DNA from 2 places in the Microbispora sp. GKU 823 genome. Region 2 is predicted to be linked to the other one. Evidence: predicted binding sites of a transcription regulator. Region 2 holds the regulator's gene; the other holds the start of a gene.

Region 1 (7,352 bases), on a different contig from region 2:
CGCGGTAGAAGTCCATGACGTGGCGGCTCACGTCCATGCCGAGGATCTCCAGCTCGGCCTCGACGGCCTCGGCCTCGGTCATCTCCGGCAGTTCGCCGGGCGTGACCCGATCGGTGAACCCCATCGGGAGCTGTCCCGCCGCGCCCACGGGAGAGCCGCGGTCGAGCGCGCCGACCTGGGCGATCAGGTCGCGCCTGGTGAGCCGTCCGGGCCGCCAGCGCGGCTCCCCCGGCCGCAGGCCGTGCAGCGCGTCGAACCCGCCGACCTCCACGATCCGCTCCGCGACCGGCCGTGAGGGCCGGGCCCGCTCCCAGAAGTCGGCCAGCGAGGTGTAGGGCCGGCCCGCGACCATGCGGTCCACCTCGGCCTCGCTCACCCCCCGGACGGCCGAGAACGGCACCCGCAGGCCGTACCCGCGTCCGAGCTCCCCGGGGCCGTCCTCCGCCGGACCCGTACGCTCGACCAGCCAGGTCTTCCCCGAGTGGTTGACGTCGAGGGGCAGGACGTCCACCCCGCACTGGCGGGCCTCGTCGAGGATGACCCGGCTCGGGTACATGCCGGGGTCGTGGGTGAGCACGCCCGCGAGGAACGCGGCCGTGTGGTGCCGCTTCAGCCAGGCCGACTGGTAGGTGGGCAGCGCGAACGCCGCCGCGTGCGCCTTGCAGAACCCGAACCCGCCGAACGCGTCGAGCACCTTCCACGCCCGCTCGACGACGTCGGGAGCGTAGCCGTTCTCCCTGGCGAGCGGCACGAACCAGGCGCGTACGGCCTCGCGGCCCTCCGGCGTCCCGAGGGCGCGGCGGACCCGGTCGGCCTCCGACAGCCCCGACCCGGTCATGATGTCGATGACCTTCATGACCTGCTCGTGGAAGACGACCACCCCGTTGGTCTCCCTGAGCACGTCGCGCAGCGACTCGTGCGGGTAACGCGCCTCGCGGAAGCCGTGCCTGGTCTCCAGGTAGGGCGTGACCATATCGGAGTTGACCGGTCCCGGGCGGAACAGCGAGATGTCCACGATCAGGTCGTGCATCGTGCGCGGCTCCATCTTGGCGACCAGTTCGCGCTGCCCCGGCGACTCGATCTGGAAGCAGCCGATCGTGCGGCTGAGGCGGATCATGTCGTAGGTGTCCCGGTCGTCGCGCGGGACGGCGTCCAGGTCGATCCGCCGTCCCTCGACCCGCTCGACCTCCTGGAGCGCGTAGGCGAGCGCCGACTGCATGCGCACGCCGAGCACGTCGAGCTTGAGCAGGCCCGCCTCCTCGACGTCGTCCTTGTCGAACTGCGACATCGGGAAATCCAGCAGGCTGCGCTCGACCGGCGTGCGGTCGCGCAGCGTGGAGTTGCCGATCAGAACGCCGCAGGGGTGCAGCGCGATGTGCCGGGGCAGCCCGTCGAGTCGCTCCGCCAGACGGAACACCGTCTCCAGCGACCGGTCGTTCAGCCCGCTGTCGCGCAGTTCGGGCAGGTCGGACAGCGCGGCCCTGATCTGCCTGGCCCGCACCTGCGGGAACGCCTTGGCGATGACGTCGATCTCGTGCGGCGGCAGGCCCATGGCGGCGCCGACGTCCCTGATCGCGCTGCGGGCGCGGTAGGTCTCCATCATCGACACGCAGGCCACCCGGTCCTCGCCGTACCGGTCGAGGATCGCGCGGTAGCAGTCGAGGCGGCGGGCCGACTCCACGTCGATGTCGATGTCGGGCAGGCCCTTGCGGCCCTCCGACAGGAAGCGCTCCATCAGCAGGCCGTGTTCGAGCGGGTTCACCTCGCCGATGCCGATCAGGTAGTTGACCAGGCTGCCCGCCCCCGAGCCGCGGATCGCGCACCGCACGCCCATCGCCCGGATCATGTCCGTGATGCCGGCGACGGACGTGAAGTAGCCCGACAGCCGCTTCTTCTCGATCACATGGAGTTCGGCGGCGAGCCGGTCGCGGGCCTCGGCCGAGCGCTCCAGGCCCCGCCGCTCCAGTCCCTCCTCGCAGCGGCGCCGCAGCAGGGGCAGCGGGTCCTCCGCCGACCTCAGGCAGGTGGAGCCGGGGCCGCTCGGGTTCGAGCAGGGGCACGATCTCGACGGGGTCGAGCACGCACCTGTCGGCCACGCGGCGCGTCTCGGCCAGCAGCCGCGCCGCCCGGCCGGTGTCGCCGCCGCAGATCCGCGCGGCCACCCGCGCCATCTCGGCGCCGTCCTTCAGGTACGCGTGGGCCGTGGGGTCGTCGAGATGCCGCCCGTCGAGGGGCACCAGCTTGCGCGCCGCGTCGAGCACGTTGCCGACCTGGTGGTCGGCGGCGTCCAGGTAGCGGACCGCGTTGGTCAGCACGACAGGCACGCCCATCGAGTCGGCCAGTCCGATCATGCGGGCGGCGGTGTTCGCGTCGCGGTAGCCGTACAGGTCGGACACCTCGACGACCAGGTCGGGGACCACCGCGCGCCAGGCGGCCAGCAGGGCCCTGGCCTGGTCGTCGCGCCGCTCGGCCACCGCGCGGCCGACGCCCGAGCGGGGCCCGAGCAGCACGGTCAGCCGCGGCCCGCCGTCCGGGCCGGTCGCGTGCTCGGCCACCATCCCCGGCGTGACGTACGGCTCGCCGCGCTCCCCCGCTTGGTGGGCGGCCGTGACCAGGCGGCACAGCGACGCCCAGCCGCCGGTGCGCGCGAGCACGACGACCCCGCGCCGGCTCGCCCCGCCGTCCCCCCGGGCCGTGCCCCGTGTCCGCTATGGCGGCCCCGCGGCGGGCGGGTGGACGGCAGGCCGCCCCCGAACAGGTCGTCCGACGAAGAACCCTTGTCGAGGGCGAGGTCCACGCCGACGACCGGGCGGACGCCCCGCTCGTGGCAGGCGATGACGTGCTTGATCGCGCCGTAGAGGCCGTCGCGGTCGGTCAGCGCCAGCGTGTCCATGCCGTGCTCGGCGGCCCGCCGGACGAGGGCGGCCGGGAACGCGGTGCCGTACCGCAGTGAGAAGGCGGACGCCACGTGCAGGTGGGCGAAGGCGTGCGTCACGGGCGCACCCCCGTCCGTCCCCCGGTCCGTCCTCCAGCGGCCCGTCCCCCGATCGTCGTGGGTGGCTGGAGCGTTCCCATCAGTCCCAGGCCCTCAGCAGGAGCCAGCCGCCGCTGGCGGTGTCGAAGCGCAGTTCATAGGTCCCGACCTCCTTGCCGGCCGCGGCGCCCAGCCGCCAGAAGCGCCGCTCGCCGGGATCGGCGTCCGAGGTCTTCCACCATTCCCTCGCGACCACCCAGTGGTCCTGGATCTCGCGGACGGTGTAGAGCCGGTCACGCCAGACGAACTGCGCAGGGTGCCCGTCCCGGACCCACACCTCGATCGGATCGCCGTAAAGTCTGCTCAAGACTCCTTCTCCCTGTGGCTTCGTGGCCACCCGGGGGAAGACGGGCGGATGATTCGGGCAGAATCGCCGCTACTTCGAACATACGTTCCCAGGAGATCCAACGCAAGTCGGCGCGGCCCGTTCCCGGGAACGAAAGCCCTGGAAGCGCGCCCGCCGGCGGATCACTCGCCGAGCCAGATCCCGCCGCCCCGGTAGGGCGGCCCCTCTTGTTCGGTGGTGTCCGCCACCGCCGCCCAGACGCGCGCCGCCCCCGGCTCCCTGGCAACGGCCGCCACCCGGGTGTGCCCGAGCGGGCCCGCCGGAAACGTCCCGTACGTCCACCGGCCGCCCGACAGGTGGCCGACCGCCGTGTTCCACTCGTTCTTCGAGTAGAACAGCCAGAACCCGCCCCGGCCGTCGGCCTCCAGCCCCACGTGGGGATCGAGCTCCGGCTCGGCCGGCAGGCTGTAACTCCACCGTCCGTTCTCACGCAGCAGGAACAGCGTGCGGCCGCAGTAGGTCACGTCCTCCTCCTGGGTGCCGCAGACCCACGCGACCCAGCCGACGGCCGCCACCCTGCCCGACTCGTCCACCGCGAGGTCCACGAGCTCGGAGAGCTGGCCGCGGTGCAGCGCGGGGACCGCGGGGAGCGGGACCGCGCTCCAGGACCAGCCGTTCCACCGGGCGAGGGCGGCCCGGCCGCGGCTGGAACCGGCCGCCCAGACCGCGCCACCGGGCAGGCCGTCCACGTCCTTGGCGACCAACGGCGGCCGTGCCGTGCGCCAGGCCGTGCCGTCCCAGTGCCGCAGATCCGCCCGGGAGCTCCAGGGCTCCTCGGCTCCCCCGGCTCCGTCCAGGAAGTTGGCGTTCACGACCGCCCACACGTCGCCGGGTGCCGCCGCGTGCACCTGCTTCAGGTCCGGGCCCGGGCCGGGCGCCGTGGTCCACCTCCGCCCGTTCCAGCGCGCGGCGGCCTCCTCCCCGAACAGCCACACGTCGCGGTCGGAGGAGGCGGCCACGGCGCGCGGCTCCATCGGCGGGATCGGGACCTCGCGCCACCGCTCGCCGTCCCCGCGCAGCAGCAGCGGTGACCTCGTCTCCGGCCCGCACGGCTCCCGCACGCGGGTGCCGGCCGCCCACACGGTTCCCTCGCGGGTCACGGCGAGGCCCGCGAGGCGGTCACGGTAGTCGTAGTAGGCGACGCGCCACCCGCCGCCCCGATCAGGGCTCGGCTCCGGCATGGGCGAGCCGGTCAGGCAGGAGGGCGAAGGCCGCTCCCGCGCGGCGGCCGAGGCGGCCGCGGCGTCGGTCTCGTTCCACGTCTCGAGATCCCGGGGCGTGGTCGACGCGCACGCCGCCGGCAGGACCATCGCGGCCAGCGCCGCCGCCACCCGCAGAATCCGCGTCCGCATAACCATAAGACGCGGCGGTCCGGCATCCGGTTCTGCCGGAACAGGAGGGGCCTGTTTGGCACTCGGGACAGGAGAGTGCTAACAGTATTGACGTCGCCGGCGCGGGCGCTCGGACCGAGCACTACGACGCGTACGCGGCGGCGGTGATCTCTACGCCGAAGACCGTGGACGCGCATCGGAGGTGTACTCGTCATGCGTTCAGTGAGCGACCTTCACCCCGCCCGTTTCCGCTCCGGCGGCCTGCGGATCGCCATGGTCGCCCCGCCCTGGTACGAACTGCCGCCCCGGGCGTACGGCGGCATCGAGGCCATGGTGTCCGACCTGACCACCGCCCTCGTGCGCCGTGGTCACACGGTGACGCTGATCGGCGCGGGACGCGCCGACACTCCGGCGGACTACGTCGCCACCTATCCGGAGGCCCCCTCGTCGCGCATCGGAGAGCCGCTGCCCGAGGTGGTGCACGCGGCGGCGGCCGCGGCCACGCTGGCCTCACTCGACGTCGACATCGTCCACGACCACTCCCTGGCGGGCCCGCTCACCGCGGCCTCCCGTACGACCCCGACGCTGGTGACCGTGCACGGCAGGATCGACGGCGACCTCGGCGAGTTCTACCGCCGGCTGGGCGGCGCCGTCTCGCTGGCGGCGATCTCCGGCTCCCAGCGGAGGTCGGCGGCCGACCTGAACTGGGCCGGGGTGGTGCACAACGCCGTGGACGTCTCGGCCTTCCCCTACCGGGAGGACAAGGAGGACTGGCTCCTGTGGCTGGGCAGGTTCAGCCCGGACAAGGGCGCCCACCTGGCCATCGACGCCGCCCGCGCCGCCGGGCGGCGGATCCTCCTCGCGGGCAAGCTGACCGAGCCGTCCGAGCACGAGTACTTCTCCCGGTTCGTCCGTCCTCGCCTGGGCGCGGACGCCGAGTACGTGGGCGAGGCCGACGCCGCCCGCAAGCGCGACCTGCTGTCGCGGGCGCGCTGCCTGCTGTTCCCCATCCAGTGGGAGGAGCCGTTCGGGCTGGTGATGATCGAGGCCATGGCGTGCGGCACGCCGGTGGTCACCCTGCGCCGCGGGGCGGCCCCCGAGGTCGTGGTGGACGGCGTCACCGGTTTCATGCGCACCTCGCCGGACGAGCTGCCGGACGCGGTCGAGCGGGCCGGCGGCCTGGATCCCCGCGCCTGCCGCGCCCATGTCGAGCGGCATTTCGACGTCTCGGTCATGGCCGAGGGATACGAGCGCCTCTACCGGCAGGTGATCGCGGAGGCGGCCCTGCGGGAACGCACCCCCGCCCCGGCCCCCGCCTCCGCCCTCGCCGGCTGACCGGCGACCCGCTCCCGGCCCGACCCGCGCCCTGCCGTACGTGCGGCGGACGGGCCGGGAGCGCTCGGCGACTCAGACCGCGCGTTCCGCGTAGGCGGCCAGCAGCTGGGCCTGCGCGGTGTCGAAGTACGCGAGCAGCTCCCGCTCGGCCCGCTCGTGGTCGCCGTCGATCAGCAGCGTGGCGATGCGCGCGTTGTCTTCCAGGTAGGGCTCGTGGAAGGTCCTCAGCTCGCCCATCACGTGGAAGGCCAGCCGCAGCTCGGCGAGCAGGCGCGCCATGGTCTCGTCCACGCGGGGGCTGGCGAGCAGCGCGGTGATCGCGCGGTGGAACCGCATGTTGGCGGTGCCGACGGCCGCCCAGTCGCCGCTCTCCGCGGCCGCCTGGCCCTCCTCCACGTGGCGCCGCACCTCCCCCACGGCCTCGGGCGTGGCCGTACCGGCCGCCCGCACGCCCGCCGTCTCCAGGATGCGGCGCATCGCGTAGATGTCCGCCACGTCGGCCGCGGCGAGCTTGCGGACGAAGACACCGCGGTGCAGCTCGTGCACCAGCAGGTTCTCGTGCGACAGCAGCCTGAACGCCTCTCGGAGCGTGTTGCGGGAGACGCCGAGCAGGTTCCCGATCGTCTCCTCCGACAGGCGGGTGCCCGGGGGCAGGGATCCGTCGATGACGTTCTCCCGCAGGACGTCGGCGACCAGCTCAGCGGCGCTGGCCCGATCGAGCACCGGCCGGGCCGCGCTCAACCGTGCCGCCCAGTCCGCCATAGCCGTCATCGCCGTGACCCCTTCTCGACCGCCCGATCACTCCCAGCTTAGGCCGCGGCACGTCGGCCGAATTCCGCGATCACCATCGGATTTCGCGCGATCACACGCGGTTGTAGCGTGGAAGTAACCTACAAGAGGGTTGATGAATCGTTGAACAATCCTCTAGCTTCCAGGGGAGGTGAGCAAAGGAGTCTCGCATGAACCGACCCCCCGGCACCCAGACGGCTTCATCCGCGGGCATCACGAGCGGAGAGCGGCGCTCGGCGCTGCTCGGCGCGATGTTCCTCATGGCCACGAGCGCCATCGGCCCCGGCTTCATCACGCAGACGACGACGTTCACGGCGCGGCTCGGGGCCGCGTTCGCGTTCGTGATCGTCGCCTCGATCCTCGTCGACATCGCCGTCCAGCTGAACGTCTGGCGGGTGATCGGCGTCTCCGGGATGCGCGCCCAGACGCTGGGCAACCGGGTGCTGCCCGGTTCGGGATATCTCCTGGCCGTCCTCGTGGCCTTCGGCGGCCTGGTGTTCAACATCGGCAACGTCGG
Region 2 (7,352 bases):
CGTACCTGAGGTAGCCGGGCGGACGCAGTCAAGAGTGCGACGTCGTCACGGTGGCATTCGATAACCCGCGTCGAGCCTGGAAATGGCGGCGTTGAAATATCCGTTCTCGACGATATGGGCGGCGAACGCCGCGAATTCGTCCGGGGTCCCGAGCCGGCGAGGATTGAGGAACTGCTTGATCCCCTCCGCCTTCATGTCCTCGTCGGCATAGCCGTCGACCATAGGGGTGTCGAAGCCCCCGGGGACGATGGTGTTGACGCGTATTCCCTGCCCGGCGAACTCGCGGGCGGCCGGCAGAGTCATGCCCTCGATGGCGGCCTTGGTCGCGGCGTATCCGACCAATCCGGTGGTTCCCTCGCGGGCGGCGACGGAGGAGGTGTTGATGATGACACCCCGCTCACCGTCCTCGTCGGGGGCGTTGCCCAGCATCACGGCCGCCGCGTGGCTCATCACGTTGAAGGTGCCGATGAGATTGGTGCTCACGAGCCGGGTCAGCACGGTCGTATCGCTGGGTCGTCCGGTGTCGGTGACGAGGATGACGGGGGCGAGGATGCCGGCGGTGTTGACGTTGATGTCGAGCGTTCCGAACCTGTCCAGGGTGGCGGCGACGACGGCGGCGACCGCCTCGGCGTCGCCGATGTCGGCGCCGATCCCGAGGGCGTTCTCGCCGAGATCGTCGGCAATCTGGGCGGCGAGCATGCCGCGCCGACCGACGATGACGACATTCGCGCCCCGAGCGGAGAAATGTCGTGCGACTCCCAAACCGAGCCCGGAGGTACCGCCGGCGACGAGGACTGTCTTGCCGCGAATGTCCATGATCTACCTTCCGGAGCAGGTCGGTGGCACGTTTCACGGCTGTGCGCCGTCTCAGGCATCCCCCACAGTCTGTGCAGAGCGTGGAGACTCCGGATATGCATGCGATGGCCTTCTTCGGTCGATCCCGGGAAGTAATTTCCTTTCTCACTGGAAAGATTCGTCCGTTGTTTTGGGCAACCGTTAAAGCCGCTACGTTGAATCGAATGTGCTCAAAAGTCGTCGGTGGGTCACCCGCGTGACGGCGGCGGTTGAGACGGGCGAAGGGGGCCGGCGCACTCGCCGGCCCCTTCGCTCACGGGGTGGTTGGTCAGCTGCAGCCGCTGGTGCTGCCGCAGCCCTCGCAGACGTAGCAGCTGCCGGCCGGGCGCATCTTGGTGCCGCAGGTCATGCACAGCGGCGCGTCCGCCGTACGGCCCTGGTGGCTCTCCAGCGAGGCGCCGACCCGGCGCGGCTCCGGCACCGCCACCGGCGCGACCTGCCCGTTCGACAGGCCCTCGGCGGGCTTGGCCTCGACCGGCGCGGCCTGCGCCTTCTCGACGGGCGCCTGCCCGCTCTCGATGGGCGCCGACTGCGCCAGGGCCGCGGTGTCCACGTCCTGGAGCGCGGCCGGGTCCTCGCCGCGCTGCTGCGCGGCCCGCTCCGAGGCGGAGAAGATGCCCAGCGCGGCCCGGTCCTCGTACGGCAGGTAGTCGAGCGCGAGCCGCCGGAAAATGTAGTCCATCACGGACTGCGCCATCCGGACGTCGGGGTCGTCGGTCATGCCCGCCGGCTCGAACCGCATGTTGACGAACTTCTGCACGTACGTGTCGAGCGGCACGCCGTACTGGAGGCCGATCGAGATCGCCACGGAGAAGGCGTCCATCACGCCCGCGAGCGTGCTGCCCTGCTTGGACATCTTGAGGAAGACCTCGCCCAGGCCGTCGTCGGGGTAGGACGAGGCGGTCATGTAGCCCTTGGCGCCGCCCACCGTGAAGCGGGTGGTGGTGCTCGGCCGCTGGTTCGGCATCCGCCGCCGGGTCGGCCGCGCGACCTCCACGACCTGGACGATCGGCTCCTTCTCCGCGGCCTCCTCGGAGACCTCCTCGGAGGTCTTCTTCGCGACCGACAGCGGCTGTCCGACCTTGCAGTTGTCGCGGTAGACGGCCAGGGCCTTGAGGCCGAGCTTCCAGCCCTCCAGGTAGACCTGCTCGATGTCGTCCACCGTGGCCGACTCGGGCAGGTTCACGGTCTTGGAGATCGCGCCGGACAGGAACGGCTGGACGGCCGCCATCATCCGGACGTGGCCCATCGGGGCGATGGCACGCTCGCCCATCGCGCAGTCGAACACCTCGTAGTGCTCCGGCCGCAGGCCCGGGGCGTCCACGACGTGGCCGTGCTCGGCGATGTACTCGACGATGGCCTCGACCTGCTCCTCCAGGTAGCCGAGCCGGCGCAGCGCCCGCGGGATCGTCTGGTTGACGATCTGCATCGACCCGCCGCCGACGAGCTTCTTGAACTTCACCAGCGCCAGGTCGGGCTCGATGCCGGTGGTGTCGCAGTCCATCATCAGGCCGATGGTGCCGGTCGGGGCGAGCAGCGACGCCTGGGCGTTGCGGTAGCCGTTCTTCTCGCCGAGCCTGAGGCACTCCTGCCACTGCCGGGTGGCCTCGGCGTGCAGGGCCTTGTCCATGTCGTCGAGCGTGCGCAGGTCGTCGTTGGCCGCGGCGTGCTTGCGCATGACCCGCTTGTGCGGCTCGGCGTTGCGCTGGTAGCCGTCGTACGGGCCGACGATCCCGGCGAGCTCGGCCGAGCGGCGGTAGGACACGGCGGTCATCAGCGAGGTGATCCCGGCCGCGATGGCCCGGCCGCCGTCGGAGTCGTACGCGTGGCCGGTCGCCATCAGCAGCGCGCCCAGGTTGGCGTAGCCGATGCCGAGCTGACGGTACGCCCGGGTGGTCTCGGCGATCTTCTGCGTCGGGAAGTCGGCGAAGGTGATCGAGATGTCCATCGCGGTGATGATCAGCTCGGTGACCTTCACGAAGGTCGCGACGTCGAAGCTGTCGTCGTCACGCAGGAACTTCAGCAGGTTGATCGACGCGAGGTTGCACGAGGAGTTGTCCAGGTGGACGTACTCCGAGCAGGGGTTGCTGGCCGTGATGCGCCCGGTCTCCGGGCAGGTGTGCCAGTCGTTGATCGTGTCGTCGTACTGCACGCCGGGGTCGGCGCACTCCCAGGCGGCCTGGGCCATCTTGCGGAACAGCGACCGGGCCTCGACCTCCTCGATGACCTCGCCGGTCAGCCGGGCCCGCAGGCCGAACTTCCCGCCGGCCTCGACCGCGCGCATGAACTCGTCGGAGACCCGCACCGAGTTGTTGGCGTTCTGGTACTGGACGGACACGATGTCCTTGCCGCCGAGGTCCATGTCGAACCCGGCGTCGCGCAGCGCGCGGATCTTGTCCTCCTCGCGCGCCTTGGTCTCGATGAACTCCTCGATGTCGGGGTGGTCCACGTCGAGGACGACCATCTTGGCCGCCCTGCGGGTGGCGCCGCCCGACTTGATGGTGCCGGCGGAGGCGTCGGCGCCGCGCATGAAGGAGACCGGGCCGCTGGCCGTGCCACCGCTGGACAGCAGTTCCTTGGACGAGCGGATGCGGGAGAGGTTGACCCCAGAGCCGGAGCCGCCCTTGAAGATCACGCCCTCTTCCTTGTACCAGTCGAGGATCGACTCCATGGTGTCGTCCACGGCCAGGATGAAGCAGGCGCTCACCTGCTGGGGCGAGCGGGTGCCGACGTTGAACCACACCGGGGAGTTGAAGCTGAAGATCTGGTGGATCAGCGCGTGCTTGAGCTCGTGGTCGAAGATCTCCGCGTCCTCCTCGGAGGCGAAGTAGCCGTTCTCGAGGCCGGTCCTGGTGTAGACGCCCACGACCCGGTCGACGAGCTGCTTGAGGCTCGACTCGCGCTGCGGGGTGCCCACCGCCCCGCGGAAGTACTTGGTGGTGACGATGTTGGCCGCGTTGACCGACCAGAAGTCCGGGAACTCCACGCCGTGCTGCTCGAAGTTGACCGAGCCGTCCCGCCAGTTCGTCATCACGACGTCGCGCCGCTCCCAGCGGACCTCGTCGTACGGGTGGACACCCGGGGTGGTGAAGACGCGCTTCATCTTCAGGCCCTTGCGCGGGCGCTTGCCGGCCCGGCCCCCCGTGCCCGATACGGTGCCGCTCACGGTCTCCGTCATGACTTCCCCCTCCCAGGGCCCGGTGGAGCCCCTCTTTCGGACCACGCTCGTTACAACCTCATCGTCGCGCCGCGGCCACCGCACCCGGCGCCGTGCCGCCGCCTCCGCCCCGTCCCGGTCTCCCGGGAGGCGCTCACTCCTCGATCGGCTCCCGGTCGCCTCTGGCCGCCCTGAGCTGCTCGATCTCCGCCTCGAAGTCGGCCAGCGTCTCGAATCCCCGGTAGACCGACGCGAAGCGCAGGTAGGCCACCTCGTCGAGGTCGCGGAGCGGGCCCAGGATGGCCAGGCCCACCTCGTGGGAGGCGATCTCGGCCGCGCCGGTGCCCCGGATGCTCTCCTCGACGCGCTGCCCGAGCTGGGCGAGGGAGTCCTCGCTGACCGGACGCCCCTGGCAGGCCCGCCGCACGCCGGCGATGACCTTCTCCCGGGAGAACGGCTCGGTGACTCCGCTGCGCTTGCTCACCATCAGCAGCACGGTCTCCTGCGTGGTGAACCTGCGCCCGCACTCGGGGCAGGTGCGCCGGCGGCGGATCGCCGCCCCGTCCTCGGCAGCACGGCTGTCCACGACCCGGGTGTCCGGATGGCGACAGAACGGACAGTGCACTTCATCGCCTCCCTGAACGCACATCCGGAACACAAGGTGTGGTGAACTTACACCGCTGTGACTACTAGATGTTGTGGTCCAACCGTAGGAGTGCCCGACCTTGAACGCAAGTCGAACCGGCCACGGGAGGGGAAGTGCCTGCTCGGCGCGCGTGTCGCGCCTCCAGTCACGGGCGCATCACCTGCCCCACGGGTCGCGGAATACGCCCTTTACGAGCCTTTTCCGGCCGATTTCCGTACGGCTTCTGACCTGGGCGTACAGCACACAGAGAAGATCGGGGAAATCGAACACGGGATCGATCGAACTCCCGTACGATGAGGTGGACGGCGAGATCGGCGATTTCGCTGGATATCGAACAATTGTTTGACGGTGATCTTGAATCGCGGTACGGTCGCTCTGTGCGACATGAGGAACACGGATTGAGAGGTGGCATCGTGAGTGACCGAAGTGAGCAAGCGGATGGCGTCAGCGACCTCGCGGTTCGCAGGCGCGACTCGCTTGGCCTCACCCCCAGGCAGCGGAAGATCCTCGAGGTGATCCGCGACTCGGTCCAGCAGCGCGGCTATCCGCCGTCCATGCGGGAGATCGGGGAAGCGGTCCAGCTGACCAGCACCTCCAGCGTGTCGCACCAGCTCACGGCGCTCCAGCGTAAGGGCTACCTTCGGCGTGACCCGCATCGGCCCCGGGCCCTGGAGGTCCGGCTGCCGGGCGAGCCGGTGCTGTGGGTGGACCCCGACGCCACCTCCGAGGAGGAGTCCGGGTTCAACCGGCCCACCGCGGCCTACGTGCCGCTGGTCGGCCGCATCGCCGCCGGTGGTCCCATCCTCGCCGAGCAGAGCATCGAGGACGTGTTCGCGCTGCCCAAGCAGCTCGTGGGCGAGGGCACGCTGTTCCTGCTCCAGGTCTCCGGCGACTCGATGATCGAGGCCGCCATCGCCGACGGCGACTGGGTCGTGGTGCGGCAGCAGCCGGTCGCCGACAACGGCGACATCGTGGCCGCCATGATCGACGGCGAAGCCACCGTGAAGACGTTCAAGCGCAAGGACGGGCACGTGTGGCTGGTGCCGCACAACCCCAACTACGAGCCGATCCCCGGTGACGAGGCCACCGTGCTCGGCAAGGTGACGGCCGTCCTGCGCAAGCTGTAACCGTCCGCCGGTTCCGGACGCCGCACAGGGACAAGCCCGGCGCTCTCGTGAGCGCCGGGCTTGTGCTCTGCCGTGTTCGGTTCGCCGTCAGGAGGCGGTGCAGCTCACCGGCGACGGAACGCCGTTGGTGCCCGACCAGCTGCCGTTGAAGCCGAACGTGGTCGAGGCCCCGGCGCCCAGCGCGCCGTTGTAGGCCAGGTTCGTCACCGTGACGTTGGACCCGCTCGCGCTGAGCGTGCCGCTCCAGAGCTGGCTGATGCTCTGGCCGTTCGGGAAGGCCCACTTCACGGTCCAGCCCGAGATGGCGGACGACCCCGCCTTGACCGTGACCTCGCCCTGGAATCCGCCGGGATACTGGTTGACGACCTTGTACGTGGCGGTGCACGTCTTCCCACCGGGCGACGAAGGAGACGCGGACGGCGACGCGGAGGGAGACGCCGACGGCGAGACCGACGGCGAGACCGACGGAGACGCCGACGGGGACACGCTCGGCGAGGCCGAGGGCGACACCGGCGGCGTCGGGTTGCCGCCCGTGGGCGGGATCAGATAGGGCGAGATGATGCTCTGCTTGGCCTGGTCGACCGTCGCCCAGTCGTCCTTCAGGATGCCGCCCGTGTCACCCGAGTTGGGGTTCCACGACCAGTAGGTGAACGACATGCCGTTCACCCCGCTGCCCATGTACTTCATGAGCTCCTGGAGCCAGATCTTGTCGATGTTGCTGGCCAGCGTGGTGCCGAACTCGCCCACCATGATCGGCGCGATGTTCTGCTTGTACAGGTAGCCCCAGTACTTGTCCCAGATGGCCGGCATGTTGGCCGGGTACGACGGGTCGTCGAACCACGCCTGGTGGTAGACCGACGTGGCGTACTCGTGGGGCGAGTAGACGAGCCGGTTGGCCACGTTCAGCCGCACCGGGTACTGCCCGGCCTTGGTGAGGTTGCCGCCCCACCAGCCGCAGTCCTCGTCGTTGCTGGTGTCGTTGTCCCAGACGTTGGACAGGCCGCCGCTCGGGCAGCTCACGCCCTCCACGAAGATCAGCCAGTTGGGCTGCACGGACAGGATGGCGTTGCCCGCGCGCTCGGCCGCCAGGCGCCAGTCGCGCGACTCGTCGCCGCAGCCCCAGCAGGAGCCGGTCGCGTTCGGGTTGGTGCCGTCGGCGTGCGGCTCGTTGTGCAGGTCGGCCCCGATGACGGTGGTGTTGCCCGCGTAGTGCTGGGCCAGCGACTTCCAGTCGCTGATCCAGGTGGACTCGGGGACGCCCGAGGTGTACCACAACGCCGTCTGGCCCGCGCTGGTCGGCCGGTGCCGGTCGAGGATGATCCGCATGCCCTTCTGGCCCGCGTAGTCCACGACCTTGTCGAGGATCTGCAGCGGGGACAGGCCGATCAGGTCGGGGTTGGAGTAGGTGTTGACGCTCGTCGCCTGCGCGCCCGGCTTCAGCGCGTCGTCGGAGAACGGCACCCGGATCGTGTTGTAGCCCAGGTTCGCCATGAGGTCGAGCTGGCTCTTCCACGGGTTGTTCGCCCACAACCCGTGGAAGGTCTTGTTGTCGGTCTCCATGCCGAAC

Evidence for each region. The regulator LexA, encoded in region 2, represses DNA repair genes until DNA is damaged. The targets are predictions, from matches to a motif close to TCGAACANNTGTTCGA.
Region 1: the regulator LexA is predicted to act here: its motif matches at 3,416-3,431, upstream of B1L11_RS12765 (DUF6504 family protein).

Annotation. Positions count from the first base shown of each region.
Region 1 is NZ_MWJN01000019.1:30,649-38,000, forward strand. Features, by position in the region: gene dnaE (DNA polymerase III subunit alpha) at 1-2,020, opposite strand, end outside; gene B1L11_RS50575 (PHP domain-containing protein) at 2,513-2,995, opposite strand; gene B1L11_RS12765 (DUF6504 family protein) at 3,075-3,341, opposite strand; gene B1L11_RS12770 (hypothetical protein) at 3,503-4,732, opposite strand; gene B1L11_RS12775 (glycosyltransferase family 4 protein) at 4,925-6,046, shown strand; gene B1L11_RS12780 (GntR family transcriptional regulator) at 6,119-6,817, opposite strand; gene B1L11_RS12785 (NRAMP family divalent metal transporter) at 7,006-7,352, shown strand, end outside.
Region 2 is NZ_MWJN01000116.1:14,313-21,664, forward strand. Features, by position in the region: gene B1L11_RS37890 (SDR family NAD(P)-dependent oxidoreductase) at 46-816, opposite strand; gene B1L11_RS37895 (vitamin B12-dependent ribonucleotide reductase) at 1,124-4,033, opposite strand; gene nrdR (transcriptional regulator NrdR) at 4,167-4,637, opposite strand; gene lexA (transcriptional repressor LexA) at 5,069-5,785, shown strand; gene B1L11_RS52985 (cellulase family glycosylhydrolase) at 5,873-7,352, opposite strand, start outside.